4 regions of the Bacillus sp. JZ109 genome follow, and region 3 is predicted to be linked to each of the others. Evidence: riboswitches for the same ligand, from Rfam matches in the RefSeq annotation. Region 3 holds a riboswitch; each other region holds the start of a gene.

Region 1 (4,863 bases), 1.4 Mb from region 3:
GTCTTATATTCCGTATAATATCCTTAGAAAGGAGGTGATCCAGCCGCACCTTCCGATACGGCTACCTTGTTACGACTTCACCCCAATCATCTGTCCCACCTTCGGCGGCTGGCTCCTAAAAGGTTACCTCACCGACTTCGGGTGTTACAAACTCTCGTGGTGTGACGGGCGGTGTGTACAAGGCCCGGGAACGTATTCACCGCGGCATGCTGATCCGCGATTACTAGCGATTCCAGCTTCACGCAGTCGAGTTGCAGACTGCGATCCGAACTGAGAACAGATTTGTGGGATTGGCTTAACCTCGCGGTTTCGCTGCCCTTTGTTCTGTCCATTGTAGCACGTGTGTAGCCCAGGTCATAAGGGGCATGATGATTTGACGTCATCCCCACCTTCCTCCGGTTTGTCACCGGCAGTCACCTTAGAGTGCCCAACTGAATGCTGGCAACTAAGATCAAGGGTTGCGCTCGTTGCGGGACTTAACCCAACATCTCACGACACGAGCTGACGACAACCATGCACCACCTGTCACTCTGCCCCCGAAGGGGACGTCCTATCTCTAGGATTGTCAGAGGATGTCAAGACCTGGTAAGGTTCTTCGCGTTGCTTCGAATTAAACCACATGCTCCACCGCTTGTGCGGGCCCCCGTCAATTCCTTTGAGTTTCAGTCTTGCGACCGTACTCCCCAGGCGGAGTGCTTAATGCGTTAGCTGCAGCACTAAGGGGCGGAAACCCCCTAACACTTAGCACTCATCGTTTACGGCGTGGACTACCAGGGTATCTAATCCTGTTCGCTCCCCACGCTTTCGCTCCTCAGCGTCAGTTACAGACCAGAGAGTCGCCTTCGCCACTGGTGTTCCTCCACATCTCTACGCATTTCACCGCTACACGTGGAATTCCACTCTCCTCTTCTGCACTCAAGTTCCCCAGTTTCCAATGACCCTCCCCGGTTGAGCCGGGGGCTTTCACATCAGACTTAAGAAACCGCCTGCGAGCCCTTTACGCCCAATAATTCCGGACAACGCTTGCCACCTACGTATTACCGCGGCTGCTGGCACGTAGTTAGCCGTGGCTTTCTGGTTAGGTACCGTCAAGGTACCGCCCTATTTGAACGGTACTTGTTCTTCCCTAACAACAGAGCTTTACGATCCGAAAACCTTCATCACTCACGCGGCGTTGCTCCGTCAGACTTTCGTCCATTGCGGAAGATTCCCTACTGCTGCCTCCCGTAGGAGTCTGGGCCGTGTCTCAGTCCCAGTGTGGCCGATCACCCTCTCAGGTCGGCTACGCATCGTTGCCTTGGTGAGCCATTACCTCACCAACTAGCTAATGCGCCGCGGGTCCATCTGTAAGTGGTAGCCGAAGCCACCTTTTATGTTTGAACCATGCGGTTCAAACAACCATCCGGTATTAGCCCCGGTTTCCCGGAGTTATCCCAGTCTTACAGGCAGGTTACCCACGTGTTACTCACCCGTCCGCCGCTAACATCAGGGAGCAAGCTCCCATCTGTCCGCTCGACTTGCATGTATTAGGCACGCCGCCAGCGTTCGTCCTGAGCCAGGATCAAACTCTCCGATAAATGGATCACAGATTAAGTTCACCGCTTCCTGCGGCGACACCTGTGTGACCTGCGTCGTGCAGGCCCTAGTTTGACTGACTACGCACATCGCTGTGCGATTTATAAAAATGAATTAACAGGTACGTTTTGTCTTGTTTAGTTTTCAAAGATCATTTCGTTACTTCTCAATGAAGCAGCTTTACTAATATAACATTCAGCTTCTTTTTTGTCAACAACTTTTTTCAAGTTGTTTTGAAGCATCTAGTTTGTGTCCGCTGTGCATCAGCGACGTTTAATAATATAACACCTGTATTTATTTATTGCAATAGTTTTTTTAAAAAATCTATAAAACAAATAAACTATAATCCTCGCCATGATTTCTAAAGCGTGTGTATCATATTACTTTCTTAAAAGAACATATACATCAGTCATGTGATCTTGTTGTTTTTTTCGTTTTCTTGTATAGTAGAAACGAACTAAATACTGATGACCACAAGGGGAGCATTAAAGCTGAGAGTGAGCGGTTTCGTTCTGACCCTTTGAACCTGTTAGTTAACGCTGGCGTAGGGATGTGGCAAAGTCAAATGAATTGCAGATCGTAAAGCAGTGCGTGGAACTTTTCTCATCCTTCCGCGTGCTGCTTTTTTGTTGTCCTTTTGGTTGTCTGTCAATGGAAGGAGATAGATATGAATCAATCTAAGCAACTAGTTCGCCTTATTGAAATTGCCATTATGACAGCGGCAGCCGTTATTTTAGACATTGTCTCAGGAATGTTTCTTAGCATGCCTCAAGGAGGCTCGGTCTCCATCATGATGATTCCGATCTTTTTAATTTCGTTTCGCTGGGGTGTCAAAGCAGGTCTTACTACAGGTTTGTTGACAGGTCTAGTACAAATAGCAATCGGAAACTTGTTTGCTCAACATCCTGTACAGCTATTGTTAGATTACATTGTCGCTTTCGCAGCAATCGGCATAAGCGGCTGTTTCGCTTCTTCAGTCCGTAAAGCCGCTGTATCAAAAACAAAAGGGAAATTGATTGTTTCAGTGGTCAGCGCAGTTTTTATCGGCAGTTTGCTGCGCTATGCCGCGCATGTCATTTCAGGAGCTGTGTTTTTCGGCAGCTTTGCTCCAAAAGGAACACCGGTATGGATTTATTCTTTAACTTATAATGCGACTTACATGGTACCTTCATTCATTATTTGTGCAATTGTCCTATGTTTATTATTTATGACAGCACCCCGTCTGCTTAAAAGTGACAAAGCGTAAAAGTAACAATCCCCCAGCGAATTCCGCTGGGGGATTGTTCGTTATCTGTTAAGAAGTGTTTTTAAAGCTGAAAGATCCGGCCAGCCAAGACCTACTTCTTTCAACCTTACTCCGGCAATTTCAAAGTTGTCCTCCGCTACTCTTTCAGGTGAATAGGCCTGATAAAATATAATCGAGGGATTCTGCTCAATAACCCAAACAAACATACTTGAAAAGCCATGTTGAAGCAAATACTCCGCTCCTTTTGCTAAGAGCGCCCTGCCTGCACCTTGCCGCTGGCGCTCTTCCAGAAGATAAATAGCGTATAACTCGCCGTCATAGCCTTCTTGTTCAGAGCGAATAGGTCCAAATGAAGCAAAGCCGAATACTGAACCCATTTCGTCCTGAGCAACAAATACTCCTTTTAACGAGCGACTTTTCCATTTGTCTTCAAATTCCTTATAGTTCAGGCTGTTTAAATAATCAATCGGGATAGTTTCGTGGTATGTTGTCCTCCAGCTGTCTACATGCACTTTTGCAATGTCCTTTATATCCTCTAACTTCGCTTCACGTACAGTTACCATACGGTTCTGCCCTTTCCTTACTCTGATTTTTGGATCGTTTTGGCTTCTTTGATTTCATTTGTTAATTCATTAATGCTTTGTTTTACGTTTCCTTTTCCTGAAAAGTTCTCAAGCATTTCTTTTACATCAATTCCTGAGGATGCTTTTAAACTTTCTTGCAAACTTGACATTAAGTTCGTCGCATAGCTGGTTACTTTGTTTGCTCCGCTTGATTCACCGCTTCCTCCTGTATCGACAACGGTGATTTTATCAATATTTGAAAGAGGTGCCGCTGCTTGTTTCGCGTATTCCGGAAGCATTTTGACAATCATATCGAAAATCGCCGCCTGCCCGTACTGTTCAAAAGCAGCCGCAATTTTCTCTTTTGCTTCCGCTTCTGCAAGACCTTTCAGGCGGATAACCTCTGCCTCTGTCTCTCCTTTCGCTTTTTCCGCTTCTGCTTTTGCTAGCCCGTCAATTCTTACTTTTTCCGCCTCAGCCTTTGCCATTGCTTCTATACTGTACTTCTTGGCATCGGCTTCCGCGAGCTGTTTGGCTTTCTCAGCTGCTGCGGACTGCTCAACAGAATAACGGTCTGCATCGGCTTTTTTCTTTACCTCTGAGTCGTATTGACGTTCACGGCGAAGAATTTCTTTTTCTTCTAGTTCTATTTGTTTTTGGCGTTCGATAATTTTAACCTGCATTTCCTGCTCTGTGACTTGCTGGCGCGCTCTGGCAGTCTCTAAATCATATGCTTGGTCGGCATTCGCTTTTGCCGTATCTTGTTCTCTGCGAAATTCAGCCATTTTGAGCTGATTGAGTTTTTCAGCTTCAGCGATTTCCGTCGCCCGTTCAAGTTCTGATTTTTTTGCGTCTTTATCGGCTTCTGCCCGCTTAATTCGGGTTTCTTTATCAGCCTCTGCTGTTGCGATATCAGCATCGCGTTTTACTTGGGCAATTCTCGGTTTCCCTAATGATTCAAGATAACCGTTTTTATCACGAACATCTTTAATGGTAAACGAGACGATTACAAGCCCCATTTTCGCGAGATCCTGTGAAGCGACACGCTGCACCTCTTGAGAAAATTTCTCCCTGTTTTTATAGATTTCTTCAACTGTCATTGAGCCGAGAATGGAACGAAGGTGGCCTTCTAAAACCTCCCGCGCTTCCTGCTCACGGTCGTCTTTTGATTTCCCTAAAAATTGTTCGGCTGCTGTAGCGATTTCTCCTATAGAACCGCCGATTTTAATAATCGCAGTTCCATCGGCCATTACTGGCACTCCTTGTTCTGTATAGACTTCAGGTGTCGAAACATCGAGTTTGCTTGATAATAGGCTTAGCGGCTCTGCCTGCTGGAAGACGGGAAGGACAAAGGTTCCTCCGCCGCGGACGATTTTAATACGGTTGCCGCCTTCATCGACATGAACATTTTTATTGCCCAGATAGCTCCCCGTTACAATTAACGCTTCATCAGGCCCTGCTGTACGATACTTCGTAATA
Region 2 (4,863 bases), 210 kb from region 3:
CAGGCGAGAGCCACTTTCTGCTTTTGTCCTCCTGAAAGGGTTGAGATCATTTTTTCTTTTAAATGGATAATGCGTAATTTTTCTAATACGGCGTTGATTTTCTCTGTCATTTCTTCTTTTGGAATTTGCAGATTTTCCAGCCCGAACGCTATTTCGTCCTCCACCGTCAGCATGCAGAACTGCTGATCAGGATCCTGAAAAACGACCCCGGCATGCTGAGCAATCGTTTCGGAGGTTTCAGCATCTGTGACCGGCTTTTGAAATAGAAATACATGTCCGGACTGAATGCCGTCGCAAGCCTCCGGATATAGACCGTTTAAACAAAGGGCGAGCGAGCTTTTGCCGCATCCGCTCGGTCCTAATAATAAAACACATTCTCCTTTTTGAAGCTCAAACGAAATGTCTTGAAAAACCGGTTTCTCGTCTTCTTCATAAGAGAAGCTGAGCTGCTCAACCGTCAGAAGCTCATCAAAGGCTTGCATGTTCTGACGCCCGCTTCCGTTTCTTTTTCAGTTCCTTTCCGAGTGCCATTCCGTTTAACACACCTGTATAAGCGAGAGAGTCGCTGACAGCTTTTCCGAGAAGCCCCGCCAAAAGCGCGCCGGAAATGAGGCGGATCACAAGCATAATGAGCAGATAACCTGGTGAATAGGCTGCATAGCCAGAAACAAAGAGATCATAGATAAAGCTGGCTACTGAAGATCCCATACCGGCCAGCATAAGGACAGGGAGAGAGTATGCTTTCCAGCGTGTTGCAAGAAATACAGCCTCAGCCCCGAGTCCTTGAACAATGCCAATGACGATGACCATCGGGCCAGACGGATTTCCCAGCAGGCACTCAACGAGAGCGGCAATGATTTCAGAAACGAGCGCCGCACCCGGTTTTCGAATCATGTACGCGGCGATCACAGAAACGATAAACCAAATGCCGTAAATCGGTTCATAGGCGATTGGCCCAAACATACCTGCAAGCACGTTTCCGAAATGTGTAAATAATAAATAAACAACGGCAAATACGATACTGATAACGGACATGATGACAATTTCTTTAACTTTCCAGCTTTTCATTTTATCCCTGCTTTCTGTTTTTTCTTGATGGACTGTTAGCCGAAAGATTCACAGTCATGGTGATATGGTTTGTTTGCTGCTCGGCCATGCGGAAAACGGATTCCAATGTGCTGAATACGTCATGCGCATCCCCGTCAAGCTCGCTCGCGTAATGGACACCCTGTACGAAAGTGCCTTGGGCTTTTGCAATGTCGACAGCCTTCATAATCAATCCCATATAATCCGGCTCGTTCATTGGATAAAGGGCAAATTGGCACGGCGCTTCCGCCTTCAAGCCTCGGACAGCATCTTCATTGACACGCTTATCGCCTTTGGAAAGATATGTATCCCCCTGTGTGTCACCCGGGCATCCAATGGAAAACGTGCCGTTCATGACGATGTGTTTTTCGCTGTTTGCTGCATGAAGGTAAATGGCTTTTGCAGCATCGAATACATGATCAATCGATCCGCGTAACACCGTGCTGATATGGTCGGTTTTCGTCCAAACCTTGGATGTATCTGTTTTTTTCAGCGCAGACTTGATCACACTGATAAAATCATCCGTCATCGGATATAAAGAGAAGCGAAAACCGGCGATTTTGCTTGTACCGCAAATATGCTCCATTTCTCCGACCTCCTGTTTTTTTGGTAAAATAAAAAACTGCATATCCTAAGGGAATATGCAGTCATAGATCGATTAAGCGCACAAAAAAATACACCATTCGGTCAACCTGCACTTCCCCACGCTGGTATTATCCAGATCGGGTCATAAGGGATCAAAGCGCGTTTCTTTCGCGCTTTATCTCAGCCAAAACAGCACCCCTAGTGCTTTCCGTATACAATTTTTTATTTTGACATCATAATAGATGATAAGAATCATTTTGTAAACAACGAAATCATTTTTTTCATATAGGGACAGGAGAGGATGATCAAATTTGGAAAAAGGAAACATATTAATTGTGGAAGATGAAGAAAAAATCGCCAGGGTTCTTCAGCTTGAATTGGAATATGAAGGATACAGCGTCACCATCAAACACAATGGCACAGAAGGTCTTGATGCGGCAGCGGAAGGCGGGTATTCCTTGGTGCTTCTTGATGTTATGCTTCCGGGGCTTAGCGGACTGGAAGTGCTGCGCCGCTTGAGAAAAACGGATTCGCAGACACCGGTCATATTATTAACGGCGCGAGACAGTATTCCTGATAAGGTAACAGGTCTGGACATCGGTGCAAATGACTATGTCACCAAGCCGTTTGAAATCGAGGAATTGCTTGCGAGAATCAGGGCGGCGCTGCGACAAAATGGAACAAAAACTGAAGATATCGGCACCTTTCTTACATATGACGATTTGCGGGTGAACGAAAAAACCCGTGAAGTGAGACGCGGAGACAAAGAGGTGGAATTAACGCCGCGGGAATTTGATCTGCTCGTCTATATGCTAAAGCATCCGCAGCAAGTGCTGACACGGGAGCAAATTCTAAGCTCAGTATGGGGATTTGATTATATCGGTGATACAAATGTCGTGGACGTCTACATAAGATACATCAGAAAAAAACTGGACTATCCTTACGAAAAACAGCTGATCCATACGATTCGCGGGGTCGGCTATGCCATTAAGGGGTAAACGATGAAGCTGAAGACCAAGATTCATCTATACACTTCGATATCACTGTTGATTTTATTAATTTTGGTTCATACCGCAGTCTATCTCATTTTTTCGTCTGCGCTGACATCAAAGGATGCGGCCCGGCTTGCTGATGAGACGGATAACATTGCCGAAGCGCTGCGTGCCGCTGAAACAGAAGGAGTGGCTTTGCAGGATATGCTGCAGGCCTATCTTCCGGCAAATGGCATGGTGCGTGTAGTGAATGGTGATCAAAAAGCCGTTATGACGATCACAAAAGAAAAAGCCTATAAAGATTTTCCTCTCTCTTTTCATAGCGGCGAAACGGCAGATGTGAGGAAACATGACGGCAAGCTGTTTGCCGAGGCTGCTGTTCCGGTGATTTGGACCGATGGACAAGTCGTGTCTCTTCAGCTGGTTGAAAGATTGGAGAACACAGAAGAGAGTCTGTTTCTGCTGAAAATCATCTTAATCGCTGCAAGTGCTGCTGTCTGCATTGCTTCTTTTTTTGCAGGCAGCTTGCTAGCCCGCCGAATCATCAATCCGATCAGACGATTAATGATCACAATGAAAGACATACAGCGAGACAAAGAATTTAAAACGATTTCTTTAGAAGGACAGTCCAACGATGAATTGTATCAAATGGGGCTGACATTTAATGAAATGGCAATGATGCTGAAGGAGCACTATGATAAACAGCAGCAATTTGTTCAAGATGCTTCACACGAATTGAAAACCCCGCTCACTATTATAGAAAGCTACAGCAGCCTGATGAAGCGGTGGGGTGCAAAAAAGCCGGAGGTGCTTGAGGAGTCGATAGAAGCCATTCACTCAGAAGCGGTGCATATGAAAAAACTGACCAATCAGCTTTTGGCGCTGGCCAAAAGCCATCAAGGACTCGAGGTTGATCTGAAAACAATCGATCTGATTAAAGCGGCGCGCGCGGTTATGCAAACGCTCCAGTCCGTTTATCAGCGTGACATATTGCTTGAAACAGATAAAGAGAGCCTGCTTGTAAAGGCAGATGAAGAACGCATCAAGCAGCTGTTGACCATTTTGCTTGATAATGCAATAAAGTATAGTGAAAAGCCTATTGAGATGTCAGCCGGAACGAGGAATGGACGGCCATTTCTATCAGTGAGGGATGAAGGCATCGGAATACCTGAGGAGCATATCCCGCATTTGTTCGAACGGTTCTACCGGGCAGATGAGGCACGAAACAGAAAAACAGGCGGAACAGGTTTAGGCCTTTCCATTGCCAAGCAAATCGCTGATGAACATGGCATTGAGCTGTCTGTCAAAAGCAAGCCGGGACAAGGAACAGCTGTCACCATGCAATTCAGCGAACAGAATGGGGGAGGCCGATGACTAAAACAATAAAAACAGTATCTTTTGCTGCAGCAGCCATTTTAGTTGTCATCATCTGTACGTTTCTCATCATTCGGCAAACCCATGAGAACGTATTGTCAAAGGAGGCTGTCGTAAAAAAAGTCGAAGCCTCTTATGAAGGCAAGGTCACGAAAGCAACACAATCAAAGGATAAAAAAACATATGATATAACCCTTGAAAATCCAAAGGGAACTTACTTTGTAAAAGCAGACGCAATATCGGCTGACATTCTTTCAATGAATAGAGTAAAAGCAGTGAATCCATCTGCCATGACAGAAAAAGAAGCCGAGCATCTCGCGCTTGAGCGGGTGCCGGGAACGGTCAAAAAACAAACACGGCAAAGTCAAGTTGCCACTTATACCATACAAAAAGAAGACGGGAAAACATACGAAGTGAAGGTAGACATGCAGGCAAAAACAGTCTTGTCTGCCGATCAAATCAGCAGCAAAAATCAACAAAAAACGCCGATTACGAAAAAAGAAGCCAAAACAATTGCAGAGCGAAAAACGGGCGGAACAGCGGATGACGCAGATCTCGAAGAAAGTGAGGGCACTCTCATCTTTGAAGTAGACGTTGATCTTCCTGATAATAAGGAAGCGACAGTGAAAATCAATGCCTACACAGGAAAGGTAGCTAACATTGTGTATGAAGACTGACGGTTTCTCATCAAATTCTCATCTTGCTCTCGTTTTCCTTTCATGTTGAGTGTGTAAACTGTACTCATACAAAACAAAGGAGGACTCACAAATGCTCAAGAAAAAATGGATGGTCGGTCTTTTAGCAGGATGCCTAGCGGCCGGAGGAT
Region 3 (4,863 bases):
TGTTTAGAAGGCTCAAGAGAGGTATTGACCTGCACAAAGCATCGTACAGTACCTTCAGCCCGTTTTTCAATTTCTTTCGCTAATGAGAGCCGGTCTAGGGAATGGATATAGGAAACCGCATTGACGACAGATTTTGCTTTTCTTGATTGCAGACTGCCGATAAAATGCCATTCCGGATTCCCTTTCATCAATTCCTGTTTGCGGAGCAGTTCCGCATCCCGATTCTCTCCGAGGCAGGTGATGCCAGCATCTACTGCCTCCTGTGCTCTTTCAGGCGATACATATTTAGTGACTGCAATAACCGTAACTTCATCGGAGCTGCGGCCCGATCTGTTACATGCTTCGTTTATTCGTTCGTTTATATGTCGTAAATTATCAACAACACGCAAGATCTTTTATGCCTCCTTCATTCCGATAAAGGACATCATCCGTCCAGTTTTCCCCTGATCGCGGCGGTGAGAATAGAAAAGAGACGGCTCGCTTTCCGTGCATAAACCGCTGACAGAAATTTGTTCACTTGCCAAACCGCTGTCCATCAGTATAAGACGGTTCAGCTCTTTCAGATCAAGCTGATATTGTGCCTTTGCCGTCTGATTAACGGCAAGGTCTGCTGAAACCGGCAATGCGCGGACAGCATCCATTACGCGGTCGTCTACCGTATAGCATGCTCCGCTGATAGACGGGCCAATAACAGCGTAAATATCTGAGGGATTTGAACCTTCCTTCTCAGTCCATTGCTTCACCATTTCTCTGCCAATCTGTTTGACGGTGCCTTTCCACCCGGCATGGGCGACTCCGACAAGCGACTTAACCGGATCATAAAAGAAAAGAGGCACACAATCAGCAAAGCATAATGCCAAAAATACATTTTTTTCATTTGTATAGAGCCCGTCCGTTGCTTTTAGAGCCGTGTGATACTCACGGGCGCCTTTTCCCCTATCCCTCTGCGTCACTTTCTGAACGCGATTATCATGTGTCTGATCAGCGAATACCCAAGACTGCAAATCAGTATTAAACATATCGGCAATATATTCACGATTTTTAACTACATCTGCATCTTTGTCATGAACGTGCAATCCTGTATTTAACGATTCAAAAGGCTTTTGGCTGACACCGCCGTTTTTTGTCGTAAATCCGGCAATGACCTCTTTGTTGTTTTGATTCGTTTGAGCCCAGTCTTGTATCATGAGTGTCGAGGGTGTGGTAAGACTGAATGGGTGATATGTATTCATGATGATCCAACCTTTCGACAAACATTTAAAAAAGCGGAATTTCCCACTTATTTTACCACATCTTACTGCATACGTTGAGCGCCGATTTGCATATTTCTAAATGAAATGTGCCGGAAGAATCGAGACTTCCGGCATTTGCCAATCTGCGGCAGACAAGCAGGTTTATGCATGTGGTTCACTTAATCGGACCAAGATTACATCTTCCCCGATTTTTACTATATTTCGCCATGGAATGACCAATTCCTCTTCTTTTCCAAAAAATCCGAGAACTTTCCCATTTCCTCCTAGTATGATCGCCTGAATTTTACCAGTGGTCACATTGATATCAATATCACCAATACTCCCCAGCTTTTTTCCGTTTGAGACATTGACGACATCCTTTACCTGAAATTCTGAAATGCTGATCATTCCATCACGTCCTTTTTCCGTCCTTTTGTTCAAGTATATGAACGGGCAGGCTGAACCTTGTCAGCAAGAAGAAATTTTCATGTCATTGCTCTTTTTTCCGGCTGCACCAGCTGATGATAAAATCGAGTATAATTTTTGTATACTCTACTAGCTGCTCAATCGATACCTTCTCGTTCACAGAGTGTGCATTGTGCAGATCTCCAGGACCGTATATTACGCATGGAATACCGGCATCATACAGCCATCCGCCATCTGTAACTGATTGAGAAACGTCAATAATTGGACACTCCCGTTTCACTTTCTGATGAGAGGCAGTTAGCGCTAAGACGCCTGGGTGGCCAGGGTCAACTTCCAATGCCGGAAAAATTTCTCCTCTGTCTTCTATCATAGATGAGCCTCCCCACTTGAATACAGGGCGGTTTTCCCTAAGCCAAATATCACTGTCACTCAGCCGATTGACGTAATCTTCTATTTCCGCTGCCACTTGGTCATGGGTTTCATTTGGATAAAAATGGACAGTGATCCACAGCCGGCATTCGTCCGCTATAAAAGCCGCATGTCTGCCGCCTTCTATAACAGCCGGGTTAATTGTATTTGTTCCAGGTTTAAAGCCGGGATAACTTTTCATAATAGACCAGTGGCGCTCAAGTTCACCGAGCCCCGCAATGATTTTCGCCATTTTTTCAATTGCGCTTGCTCCGAATGTTCCTCCGCCTGCGTGAATCATATTCCGTCTCGTTCCATCGTGAAATGTTTGACTGCTTTTGATTTCGATCCAGCCTGTAATAACACCGCCTTGGCCTTGAATATGCATATCGCTCGTATCAGCGACAATTGCAAAATCAGCGTGGTAGCCCCTCTTGCAGCATTCAAGCGTGCCGGCTTCTCCAACTTCCTCCCCGATAACCGATTGCAGAATCAGATCACCGGGAAGCTCAATGCCGGCTTCACGAATTAATTTGACAGCAAACAACACACACGCCATTCCGCCCTTCATATCGGAAGCGCCTCGACCGATTAAGAGACCGTTTTTTTCAATTGGATGAAATGGATCATGCTCCCATTCTTCATCCTCTTTTACCTCTGCCACATCTACGTGGCCATTGATAATCAGGCTATAATAATCTGCTGAATCTGTTCCTTTTAGCTTCCCTACAACATTGGGATCTCCAGGGTACACATCCCATTTGTCGATCGAGAATCCCAATTCATTTAAATATCCCGCAATCCATGACTGAATGCCCTCTGTATTTCTTGCAGGCGGAGCAGGTGTTTGATAAGAAATCAGCGTTTTCGCAAGCTGAATAAGCTCCTCCTTATGTTCTTCCACTTTTTTTTGCAAAGAGTCTATTTGTTGATCCAATGTAAATCCGCTCCTATTCTTTAAAATCAAAAAAGCCGTTTCAAATGTGATGAAACGGCTTAATAAAAACAAACGGAGTCCGATGTACTCCGCTTTTCACCGCTTCCCTCCGCTGGCATGATCCAGATCAGGTCAAAAGGGTTGAGACAAAGTCTCTCTCAGCTTCGCAAAGCACCCCTAGGATGAATATATATATATTTGTCAGGCATTCGTTATCGGCTCAGCTCTAGTTAAAAACGGCCGATCCTGATTCCATAATACATGGATTGGCGTATCAAAAAAAGCGGAAAGTATTTGATCAGTAAGCATTTCCTTTATTTCTCCGGATCCAAAGACCTCTCCCTGTTTTAATAAAAGGGCTTTATCAAAGACAGGCAAAATTTCTTCAGCATGATGAGTCACATAAAGGATAGATGGTGCATTTTCTTTGTTTGCAATGTATGTAATCGTATCTAACAACTTTTCCCGGGCAATAAAATCCAGTCCTGTGACTGGTTCATCCAGTATCAGCAACTCTGGATCGGCCATTAGTGCTCTAGCAATCAACGCTCTTTGTTTTTCCCCTTGAGAAAGGGTTTCATAGCGGCGATCGGCATATTCAATTGCTCCCAAGTCCTCTAACAAACCAATCGCTTTTTCCCTGGTTTTCTTACTTGGCGTTTCATATAACCCAATCGAAGCGTAAGCTCCGCTCAAAGCAATTTCAAAGGCTGAATCTCCCGGATACAATTTTTGCTGAAGAGCTGCTGAGACGAGGCCAATTTTACGTCTGAGCTTTTCCCCAAGCTCTGTTTTGCCAAATTCATGGCCAAGCACCTGCATCTCGCCTGATGTTGGAAAATAATAAGAGCAAAGCATATTTAACAGCGCTGTCTTCCCGGCGCCATTTAGGCCGTAAAGCACCCAATTTTCCTTTTCTTCCACCTTCCAATGAATATCTCTCAGTATCCATTTCCCATTCCGTTTTAGTGAGACATTGTCAAGCTGCAAAATCATCGTGGTCCTCCTCTTTATTGCCTTTTATAATTGTTTTAATTTTCATAAAACTTTGTACGAACTAGGATACCTTACTTTTCCCAAAACGTAAACCATCCGTAATCAATAGAAAAGCCTTTAAAACAACATCGTTTTAAAGGCTTTTCATTATTGATGAATATTTTTATTCATTTGTTTGATAGCCGCTTTTTCAAGTCTGGACACCTGCGCTTGAGAAATTCCGATTTCCTCGGCGACTTCCATTTGGGTTTTCCCTTGGAAGAATCGCTTTCTCAAAATCATTTTTTCCCTATCGTTCAGCCTTCTCATGCCCTCTTTTAAAGCCAGCTCTTCAATCCATTGTGAATCTGTATTACGCTCATCACTGATTTGGTCCATCACATAGATCGGGTCTCCGCCGTCGTTATAGATCGGTTCAAATAGAGAAACCGGATCCTGGATGGCATCAAGCGCAAATACAATTTCCTCATGCGGTACTTCAAGAACTTTTGCGATGTCTTCTGCAGTCGGCTCCTTGCTTGTCTCACTGATTAACCGCTCTCTTACCTGAAGCGCCTTGTAAGCGATGTCCCGGAGTGATCTTGAGACACGGATCGGGTTATTATCACGTAAATACCTGCGGATCTCTCCGATAATCATAGGTACAGCGTATGTTGAAAACTTAACATTGTGGCTTAGGTCAAAATTATCAATGGATTTCATTAGTCCGATGCAGCCGACTTGAAATAAGTCATCAACATACTCCCCTCTGTTATTAAATCGTTGAATGACACTTAAGACAAGACGCAAGTTCCCGTTTACAAGCTTTTCTCTTGCTGAATCATCGCCTTCATCCTGCAGCTGCCTAAACAGCTTTCTCATCTC
Region 4 (4,863 bases), 370 kb from region 3:
GTGAGTCATCACAAGCTTTTATGTGCAAATTATAGAAGAAGAATCATTTTCTAAACAGGATTAAGACCTTATCACTTTATTTTTCATCATCACCCTTGTTAAAATCGCGTTATGTTTTTTAAAAATGAGGTTTTGTTCTCTGAGTGAGAACTAGCATAACCCTGACTTAAAAAGGAGGTTCTGATTATGGCGCATACATCTGTCGCATCTTTAGTTGTTGTACTTATCGTTGCATTTTTGACACCCATCCTTTTGCATCGGTTTAAACTCAGCATCCCGGTTGTTGTTGCTGAAATCATTATGGGGCTGATAATTGGGAAAAGCGGCCTTAATTTAGTTGTGGAGGGTGACACCTGGCTCCAGACACTCTCTATGCTCGGATTTATCTTTTTAATGTTTTTAAGCGGGCTTGAAATTGATTTTTCGTCGTTTGAGAAAGGAAAGAAAAAGCAGTTCCTGCCGAATGGCAAGGAAGCGCCGAATACGTTTGCTGCGGCATCTGTTATTTTCGTCGGTATTTTTATTTTATCATTGCTCTTGTCCTATGGGTTCGTCTTGGCCGGATTTATCCAAAATGCATTTTTGATGACCCTGATTATTTCAACGATTTCATTAGGCGTTGTCGTTCCAACATTAAAAGAAGAACGGATCATGAATTCGAATATCGGGCAGATTATTTTGCTTGTTGCTGTTATTGCTGATTTGGCCACGATGATTCTTCTTGCTGTTTTTTCTTCTTTATACGGAGAGGACAGCGGAAACATGTGGCTCCTGATGATTCTGTTTGCGGCCGGAGTGGTGCTTTACTTTTTCGGCCGGGTCTTCAAACATCGCTCTTTTGTTCAATCCATGTCAAAAGGGACGATCCAGATCGGGACGCGTGCCATTTTTACGTTAATTATTGTACTCGTTGCCCTGTCTGAATCACTTGGGGCGGAAAATATTCTCGGCGCTTTCTTAGCGGGGGTTCTCGTTTCCCTGCTTTCGCCAAACAAAGAACTTGTTCAGCAGCTGGACTCATTTGGTTATGGGTTCTTAATACCGATTTTCTTTGTGATGGTCGGTGTGAAGCTTGATATTTGGACTCTTTTTCAGGATAAAACAATTTTAATCATGATTCCGCTCCTGCTGCTGGCGCTGTTAGTCAGCAAAATCATTCCTGTCATGTACTTAAAGAAGTGGTATGATAACCGAACCATTTTCGCGTCTGGTTTCCTGCTGACATCAACGCTTTCGCTCGTGATTGCCGCTGCAACAATCGGCCAGCAGCTTCACGTGATCAGTGCAAATATGTCAGGAGCGCTAATTTTAGTAGCCGTCATTGCAAGTATTTTTACGCCGATCTGTTTTAAAAAATTATACAAACGGGAAGAGCAGCCGGAGGAGAAAAAGACGATTACGTTCATTGGCGCCAATCAAATGACTTTGCCTGTTACACTTGAATTGCCAGAGGAAGAGTATGACGTGCGTGTTGTACACGTCTACCAAGAGAATGCGGAGGAAAAGCTGTCAGAATCAGTGTTTGCTGTTGAAACAATTTCTGACTATGAACACGAGACGCTTGAATCACTCGGCATTTTTGAAACGGATATCCTCGTTGTGGCGACAGGAAATGAAGATATGAATGCAGACATTGCATTACTTGCAAAAGAAAAAGGCACAGAAAGAGTCATTGCAAGCGTAGGATCACCGGAGCATGAAGCAGCCCTGAAGGAGCAGGGAATCAGCATCTTTTCTATTCTGCTGTCGACAAAAACGCTGCTTCGCGCACTGATTGAAGCGCCTGGCGTCATGAAGCTGCTCACGAACCAAGAGTCTTCGCTGTATCAAATTAATATGGAGAACAGTAAATATGATGGTGTCATTTTACGGGAATTCCCTTTAACAGGTGACGTCATCTTTGTCAGGATCTTCAGAGGTGTGGACAGCATCGTTCCTCATGGGGATACAAGGCTGAAACTTGGAGACCGTTTAATTGTCACCGGATCTCGGGGGTACGTAACGGATCTTAAGAAAACATTGGAAGGATAAATCTTGACCAAATAAGGATTCGTGTTAATATAGAGGTGCAGAACAATTCAATATGTATTCGTTTAACCACTAGGGGTGTCCTTCATAAGGGCTGAGATAAAAGTGTGACTTTTAGACCCTCATAACTTGAACAGGTTCAGACCTGCGTAGGGAAGTGGAGCGGTATTTGTGTTATTTTACTATGCCAATTCCAAACCACTTTTCCTTGCGGGAAAGTGGTTTTTTTATTTTCAGAGGGGGAATGATTTGTGAAGTTTTCAGAAGAATGCCGCAGTGCAGCCGCAGAATGGTGGGAGGGGAGCTTTGTCCATCCGTTCGTTCAAGGAATCGGTGACGGAACGCTTCCGATTGACCGTTTTAAATACTACGTACTTCAGGATTCCTATTATTTAACGCATTTTGCAAAGGTGCAGTCATTTGGCGCCGCTTATGCGAAGGATCTTTATACAACGGGGCGGATGGCAAGCCATGCCCAAGGTACATATGAGGCGGAAATGGCGCTTCATCGGGAGTTTGCCGAGCTGTTGGAAATCAGCGAGGAAGAGCGTAAGGCGTTTAAGCCGTCTCCTACTGCGTATTCTTATACATCCCATATGTACCGTTCGGTTTTGAGCGGGAATTTCGCAGAAATCTTAGCGGCCTTGCTGCCATGCTATTGGCTCTATTACGAGGTTGGTGAGAAATTGCTGCATTGCGATCCTGGGCATCCGATTTATCAAAAGTGGATTGGGACGTACGGCGGTGACTGGTTTAGACAACAGGTTGAGGAGCAAATCAACCGCTTTGATGAGCTGGCGGAAAACAGCACGGAGGAAGTGCGTGCCAAGATGAAAGAGAATTTTGTCATCTCCAGCTACTATGAATATCAATTTTGGGGAATGGCCTATCGAAAAGAAGGCTGGTCTGACAGCGCCATAAAAGAGGTGGAGGAATGTGGAGCTTCACGCCATAACGGATGACAGCAAGCCGGTAGAAGAGCTAGCGAGAACCATCATTTCGATTCAGAATGAAGTTGATTTTATTCATATTCGGGAACGCTCAAAATCGGCGGCAGATATTTTGAAACTGCTCGAGCTTATTTTTGAAGGCGGTATAGATAAACGAAAACTGGTGATGAACGGGCGCGTGGATATTGCGCTTTTCTCTACTATTCACCGCGTGCAGCTGCCAAGCGGCAGCTTTTCACCGAAGCAGGTCAGGGTCAGATTTCCACACCTTCATATCGGGAGGTCGGTGCATTCACTGGAGGAAGCGGTTCAAGCAGAAAAGGAAGACGCGGACTACGTGCTGTTCGGCCATGTGTTTGAAACGGATTGCAAAAAGGGTCTTGAAGGCAGAGGAGTATCTTTGCTGTCAGATATCAAACAGCGGATTTCCATCCCGGTTATAGCCATCGGGGGGATGACGCCGGACAGGTTAAGAGACGTAAAACAAGCAGGGGCAGACGGCATTGCTGTTATGTCAGGAATTTTCTCTTCCGCTGAGCCCTTGGAAGCAGCCAGACGATATTCCCGCAAGCTAAAGGAGATGCGCTATGAAAAGGCATTATGAAGCAGTGGTGATTGGAGGCGGAATTATTGGTTCCGCGATTGCTTATCATTTGGCAAAGGAAAACAAAAGCACCGCATTGTTTGAAAGCGGAACAATGGGCGGCAGAACGACAAGTGCCGCTGCCGGAATGCTGGGCGCCCATGCCGAATGCGAGGAACGTGACGCGTTTTTTGATTTCGCCATGCACAGTCAGCGTCTGTACAAAGGTCTTGGAGAAGAGCTTTATGCATTATCCGGTGTGGATATCAGGCAGCATAACGGCGGTATGTTTAAGCTTGCATTTTCTGAAGAAGATGTGCTGCAGCTGAGACAGATGGACGATTTGGACTCTGTCAGCTGGTATTCAAAAGAAGAGGTGTTAGAAAAAGAGCCGTATGCGTCTGGTGACATCTTTGGTGCATCTTTTATTCAGGATGATGTGCATGTGGAGCCTTATTTTGTTTGCAAGGCATATGTGAAAGCAGCAAAAATGCTTGGGGCGGAGATTTTTGAGCATACGCCCGTCCTGCATGCCGAACGTGACGGTGAAGCCCTGTTCATCAAGACCCCTAGCGGAGACGTATGGGCTAATCATGTTGTCGTTGCCAGCGGAGTGTGGAGCGGGATGTTTTTTAAACAGCTCGGACTGAACAATGCTTTTCTCCCTGTAAAAGGGGAGTGCCTGTCCGTTTGGAATGATGATATCCCGCTGACAAAAACGCTTTACCATGATCACTGCTATATCGTACCGAGAAAAAGCGGCAAACTGGTTGTCGGCGCGACAATGAAGCCGGGAGACTGGAGTGAAACACCGGATCTTGGCGGATTGGAATCGGTTATGAAAAAAGCAAAAACGATGCTGCCGGCTATACAGAATATGAAGGTGGATCGTTTTTGGGCGGGACTCCGGCCGGGAACAAAGGATGGAAAACCGTACATCGGCAGACATCCTGAGGACAGCCGTATTTTATTTGCGGCGGGCCATTTCAGAAATGGGATCCTGCTTGCTCCCGCAACGGGCGCTTTGATCAGTGACCTCATCATGAATAAAGAGGTCAACCAAGACTGGCTGCACGCATTCCGAATTGATCGCAAGGAGGCGATTCAGATATGATCCTACAGCTGAACGGTAAAGACGTGAAGTGGGAAAAAGACACAGGTACAATTCAAGACCTGCTGGCGTCTTATCAGCTTGAAAATAAAATTGTTATCGTGGAAAGAAATAAAGAAATAATCGGGAAAGAACGCTATCACGAGGTTGAGCTTTGTGATCGTGATGTCATTGAAATTGTCCATTTTGTA

What was found. A riboswitch is a leader RNA that binds a small molecule or an ion and turns the genes downstream of it on or off. The one in region 3 is predicted to bind thiamine pyrophosphate.
Region 1: it holds a riboswitch for thiamine pyrophosphate, as region 3 does, so the genes downstream of both, thiT (energy-coupled thiamine transporter ThiT) here and ylmB (N-formyl-4-amino-5-aminomethyl-2-methylpyrimidine deformylase) in region 3, are expected to answer to the same signal.
Region 2: it holds a riboswitch for thiamine pyrophosphate, as region 3 does, so the genes downstream of both, thiU (HMP/thiamine ABC transporter substrate-binding protein ThiU) here and ylmB (N-formyl-4-amino-5-aminomethyl-2-methylpyrimidine deformylase) in region 3, are expected to answer to the same signal.
Region 4: it holds a riboswitch for thiamine pyrophosphate, as region 3 does, so the genes downstream of both, tenA (thiaminase II) here and ylmB (N-formyl-4-amino-5-aminomethyl-2-methylpyrimidine deformylase) in region 3, are expected to answer to the same signal.

Annotation. Positions count from the first base shown of each region.
Region 1 is NZ_CP096388.1:1,059,734-1,064,596, reverse strand. It holds rRNA gene M1D94_RS05385 (16S ribosomal RNA) at 28-1,577, opposite strand; TPP riboswitch at 2,042-2,143, shown strand; gene thiT (energy-coupled thiamine transporter ThiT) at 2,243-2,821, shown strand; gene M1D94_RS05375 (GNAT family N-acetyltransferase) at 2,863-3,384, opposite strand; gene floT (flotillin lipid rafts scaffold protein FloT) at 3,402-4,863, opposite strand, start outside.
Region 2 is NZ_CP096388.1:2,685,661-2,690,523, reverse strand. It holds gene M1D94_RS14125 (ABC transporter ATP-binding protein) at 1-482, opposite strand, end outside; gene M1D94_RS14120 (ECF transporter S component) at 469-1,068, opposite strand; gene thiU (HMP/thiamine ABC transporter substrate-binding protein ThiU) at 1,070-1,672, opposite strand; TPP riboswitch at 1,769-1,881, opposite strand; gene ykoG (two-component system response regulator YkoG) at 1,983-2,669, shown strand; gene ykoH (two-component system sensor histidine kinase YkoH) at 2,673-4,037, shown strand; gene M1D94_RS14100 (PepSY domain-containing protein) at 4,034-4,714, shown strand; gene M1D94_RS14095 (PepSY domain-containing protein) at 4,806-4,863, shown strand, end outside.
Region 3 is NZ_CP096388.1:2,471,757-2,476,619, forward strand. It holds gene M1D94_RS13000 (YggS family pyridoxal phosphate-dependent enzyme) at 1-389, opposite strand, end outside; gene pgeF (peptidoglycan editing factor PgeF) at 396-1,232, opposite strand; gene M1D94_RS13010 (YlmC/YmxH family sporulation protein) at 1,395-1,640, opposite strand; gene ylmB (N-formyl-4-amino-5-aminomethyl-2-methylpyrimidine deformylase) at 1,723-3,003, opposite strand; TPP riboswitch at 3,091-3,192, opposite strand; gene M1D94_RS13020 (ABC transporter ATP-binding protein) at 3,205-3,999, opposite strand; gene sigG (RNA polymerase sporulation sigma factor SigG) at 4,147-4,863, opposite strand, start outside.
Region 4 is NZ_CP096388.1:2,837,066-2,841,928, reverse strand. It holds gene M1D94_RS15000 (monovalent cation:proton antiporter family protein) at 187-2,031, shown strand; TPP riboswitch at 2,093-2,201, shown strand; gene tenA (thiaminase II) at 2,280-2,990, shown strand; gene tenI (thiazole tautomerase TenI) at 2,965-3,582, shown strand; gene thiO (glycine oxidase ThiO) at 3,566-4,675, shown strand; gene thiS (sulfur carrier protein ThiS) at 4,675-4,863, shown strand, end outside.